2 regions of the Synechococcus sp. R70.1 genome follow, and region 2 is predicted to be linked to the other one. Evidence: predicted binding sites of a transcription regulator. Region 2 holds the regulator's gene; the other holds the start of a gene.
The links. The regulator HrcA, encoded in region 2, represses chaperone genes, less so after heat shock. The targets are predictions, from matches to a motif close to TTAGCACTCNNNNNNNNNGAGTGCTAA.
Positions count from the first base shown of each region.

Region 1: the regulator HrcA is predicted to act here: its motif matches at 1,502-1,528, upstream of groES (co-chaperone GroES).

Region 1 is NZ_JANSHR010000008.1:28,686-31,079, reverse strand. It holds gene groL (chaperonin GroEL) at 1-1,019, opposite strand, end outside; gene groES (co-chaperone GroES) at 1,110-1,421, opposite strand; gene NW807_RS00805 (PhzF family phenazine biosynthesis protein) at 1,632-2,394, shown strand, end outside.
Region 2 is NZ_JANSHR010000019.1:10,238-12,631, forward strand. It holds gene NW807_RS02175 (endonuclease MutS2) at 1-233, shown strand, start outside; gene hrcA (heat-inducible transcriptional repressor HrcA) at 698-1,855, shown strand; gene tilS (tRNA lysidine(34) synthetase TilS) at 1,894-2,394, shown strand, end outside.

The DNA of each region.
Region 1 (2,394 bases), on a different contig from region 2:
ACCGCCGCTTCGTTGCCCTCCGCCACGATGGTGGTGTGGTCCTTGGTTACCGTGACGCGGCGAGCCGAGCCAAAGGACTCAAGACGCGCGTTCTCCAACTTCAGGCCGCGCTCCTCGCTAATCACTTCGCCGCCGGTGAGGATGGCGATGTCCTCCAGCATGGCCTTGCGGCGATCCCCAAAGCCAGGCGCTTTCACCGCCACCACGCTCAGCACGCCCCGCAGCTTGTTCACCACCAAGGTGGCCAGGGCTTCCTTCTCAATGTCTTCGGCGATGATCAGCAGCGGACGACCAGCGCGGGCCACTTGCTCCAGAACCGGCACCAGGTCTTGCACCAGGGTAATCTTCTTGTCGGTGATCAGGACGTAGGGGTTCTCCAGAACCGCCTCCATCCGCTCCGTGTCAGTGACGAAGTAGGGGGAGATGTAGCCTTTGTCAAAGCGCATCCCCTCCGTCACTTCCAGCTCGGTGGTCATGGACTTGCCTTCTTCTAGGGAGATCACCCCCTCGCGGCCCACTTTTTCCATGGCCTCGGCAATCATGCGGCCCACTTCCTCATCGTTGCCAGCGGAAATGGCCGCCACCTGGGCAATGGCTTTGGAGTCTTCTACTGGGCGGGCATGTTCAGCAATTTTGTCCACTAGGAACTTCACCGCCTTGTCAATGCCGCGCTTGAGGGCGATGGGGTTGGCGCCAGCAGCCACGTTCTTGAGCCCTTCTTTCACCATGGCGTGGGCCAAGACCGTAGCTGTAGTGGTGCCGTCGCCAGCGATGTCGTTGGTTTTAGAGGCAGCTTGACGGATGAGAGAAACTCCCGTGTTTTCAATGTGGTCTTCCAGCTCAATTTCTTTGGCAATGGTTACCCCATCGTTAACAATCTGGGGTGCGCCAAATTTTTTCTCCAGCACCACGTTGCGCCCTTTGGGGCCAAGGGTAACGGCTACGGCCTCTGCCAAAATGTCCATGCCGTGTTCAAGAGCGCGACGGGCTTCTTCGCTGAAAATAATCGACTTAGCCATAGTTAACCTCCAACAGTCAGCCAACGAAGGATAAGCTAGAAGCTAGCAGCAGTTGGTCTCTTTTACAGCACTTGCTGCCTCTTGCTAGAACTACTGAACAATGGCGAGGATGTCCCGCTCAGCTAGCAGCACATACTCCTCGGTACCCAGCTTCACCTCCGTGCCGGCGTACTTGGAGTAGAGCACTCTGTCGCCTACTTTCAGCTCTATTGGAATAACCTTGCCATCGTCATTGCGCTTGCCAGGACCGACCGCAACCACTTCCCCTACTTGGGGTTTCTCTTTGGCAGTGTCAGGCAAAAAGATCCCGCCTGCGGTTTTCTCATCCTGCTGGGCAACTTTCACCAGCACACGGTCGCCCAGCGGTTTCAGCGTAGAGACGTTCAGCGTTACTGCAGCCATACTAAGTGTCCTCCGTGATGCCTATGGCAGGAAGTCAAAGGGTGATTGAGGAGTCAACTAAACTTGCATCCATTGAGGCTTTAGCACTCTCGGCTTCCGAGTGCTAGTTTATCAGTCAGCTCTGCAGCCTGACAATAGCTGCAACGACAGACGAGGCGGTTGGGTGTGGATCTCCCGACTTCCTCTGCGCCTTTTGGGGGAGGAGAGGCGGTGCGAATTCCCTTGTTTCAGGTGGATGCCTTTACGGCAGTGCCCTTTAGGGGCAATCCGGCAGCGGTTTGCTTGCTGTCCCAGGAGCTGCCGCAGGAGCTGTTGCAGGCAATTGCGGCAGAGAACAATCTGTCGGAAACAGCTTTTTTGCTGCCCCAGGGATCCTGGGATGGCCTCCCCCACTACAGCCTGCGCTGGTTTACCCCCACAACGGAAGTGGATCTCTGTGGGCACGCCACCCTAGCTGCTGCCCATGTGCTCTTGAGCGAAGTTCACCCAGAAGCTCAGGAGGTGGCCTTCTCCACCCGCAGTGGCCAGGTGTTGGTGCGGCGGCAAGGAAAGCGGCTAGCGATGGATTTCCCCTCCCAGACTCCCCAACCTTGGCTGGAAGCGCAAGAACAGGTGGCGGCGGCCTTGGGGATCCCTCCTCTAGAGTTGTACCGCGGCAGCATGGGGGTAGCGGTGCTGGCTTCGGCGCAGCAGGTGCGGCAAGTCCAGCCGAATCGGGCTCAGGTGGAGGCGCTCTCTGTCTCCGGGTTAATCGTCACCGCTGCCGGAGCAGATTTAGAGGAGGGAGCGGATTTTGTTTGCCGCGTTTTCGCCCCCCGCTTGGGGATCTCGGAGGATCCCGTAACCGGCTCTGCCCAGTGTCTGTTGGCGCCTTATTGGTCGGAGCGGCTGGGTCGAACTGAGCTCAGGGTGCGGCAGCTCTCGACGCGGGGGGGTGAGCTCTGGTGTCGCTATCTCGGCGCTCGGGTGGAGA
Region 2 (2,394 bases):
GCCACAACACCCTTGATCTAAGGGGGAAAACCGTGGCTGAGGCCGAGGCTATTCTCGAAGCGCACTTGGCCCAGGCACCTCCTGGTCCCCTTTGGATCATCCACGGCCACGGCACGGGTCGCCTCAGGGCGGGTATCCGGGCCTATCTCCAAAATCACCCGCGCGTTCAGAGTTTTGCCGCGGCACCTCCCCACGAGGGAGGAAGCGGCGTAACCGTGGCCCAGCTGCGCTAGCAAGGAGCGGGCGGATCTCTCAAGCCGCTAGCGGAGCTCGATCCCCTTAGTCCTCTGGACTCAGCTCCGTCAGGCCTTTGCTCGTCAACGAGATCTTCCCCTGCCCCCCAAAACGGCTACCCTCAGAGCAGCTAGGCGGACTCTCAGCTCCTGGAGCAACCTCAGAACAAAAGGTTACAAAGGGGATAAAGGTAAGCCCTATTGCCCCAGAAGTAGCACCTCTGGGGAAAGCTTAGGGCGAACCCAACGCCTCTGTCGGTATTTTGCAGCTTTCCTTGCCAGGCAGTCCACCCCAGCGAGGTTAATTAAATTGTCAAAAAGTCAAAAATTATCAATTCATCAATACGAAGCGTTAGGTAGACTAAAGGTTCATTTAGATTGGTATCTCAGTCCTCAACGGGAATCTACCGGTTGCTTGGCAGTCTGCTTTGAGATACGGGTTAACCAGATTCTTTTGAGCGGCCATGAAACTTGAACTGACTCCCCGCCAGCGGAAGATCCTCTGGGCGACAGTGCGCAGCTACATTGCAACGGCTGAACCTGTCGGTTCCAAGACTTTGGCTCAGTCGTATAACTTTGGGGTAAGCACAGCCACCATTCGCAACGACTTAGCCACCCTTGAGCAGGCGGGGTTGCTGTTCCAGCCCCACACCTCTGCCGGTCGGATCCCTTCCGACTTTGGCTATCGGGTTTATGTCAACGATTTGTTGACCTCCGTCGGCATGGAGGGGATCCCCGACGACGCTCCCCAGCCAGAGCCCCACCCTGCGCTGCAGCGGCTGTTGGATCAGGTTAGTCGCGAGCTGGGAGACGACCTCGACAGTTTCCTCCAGAGGGTGGCGCAGCTTCTGGCCCACGTGAGCGGCTGCATTGCCCTCATCACCCCACCTCAGGGGCCCCTTGTAGCCATTCACCACGTGCAGCTGCTGTCGGTAGGGCCGGGGCGGGTGATGGTGGTGGTGGTTACCGATTCCTACCAAGCCCATTCAGCCCTGGTCAGCCCACCGGCATGGCCCGACAGCCGCTATGAGGATTTGGAAGACGAGCTGCAGCTACTGAGCAACTTTCTCACCCTCAAGCTGCGGGGCAAGACTTTTGCCGAGCTGCAGGATCTGAGCTGGCTAAAGCTGGACGAAGAGTTTCGCGCCTACAGCCAGTGGCTGCAGCAACTGCTGCGCTCAGTGGTCCAGCGCTACCTGCGGCCCTCTTTGGGGCCTGTGTTTAGCGCAGGCATGACAGAGCTGATGCGGCAGCCAGAGTTTTCTCAGACCCAACGGGTGCAAGCGGTGGCCCAGTTGATTGAGGCGGGATCCGAGCAACTGCAAGGGATGATTGGGCTCTATACTGCCAGCCCCCCAGATTGCCAGATCTCTAGCGAGGCTACTCCTTCTGCCCCGCCCTCCTCTGGCGATCCCTTCCACACCATCCCGGTGGTCATCTACATTGGCAGCGAGAATCCGCTGGAGTCTCTGCGCCACTGCACGGTTATCACCTCAGTCTACCGCCGTCGCTCGGCGCCGCTGGGGACGGTTACCGTGCTGGGGCCAACGCGGATGGCCTACGAGCGGAGCATTGCGGCGGTGCAGACGGTGGCCTCCCATCTCACGCGGGCTCTGGCCTAGGAAGTCTAGGTGCAAGTTCCCAAGAGCAATCGCCCACCGTGGCCAGACTCTCCCCTCTTCACCTACGCGTTCAGTGTGCCATCCGCGAGCGGCAACTGCTGCGCCCCGGCCAGCGGCTGTTGGTGGCCCTTTCCGGCGGGCAAGATTCTTTCTGTCTGCTCCAGATCCTGCGCGATCTGCAGCGGCGCTGGAACTGGCAGATCTTTGTCCTGCACTGTAACCACCGCTGGTCGGAGGATGAAACGGCGTGTGCCTGCTTTTTGCAAGAGTGGCTGCAGCAGCAGGGCCTGCCTTATGCCATTGAAACTGCCGATCCCATCCGCTGGGATGAGGCGGGGGCTCGGGTTTGGCGCTACCAACAGCTGGACAAATGGGCGCGCACCTGGAATTGCGAGGCAGTGGTTACGGGGCACACCGCCAGTGACCGCGCGGAGACGTTCTTGTGGAACCTGCTGCGGGGCACAGGGGCAGCTGGGCTAGCTAGTCTGGATTGGCGGCGGCGTTTGGACGAGCGGGATCCCTCCTCCGCCTGGCTGGTG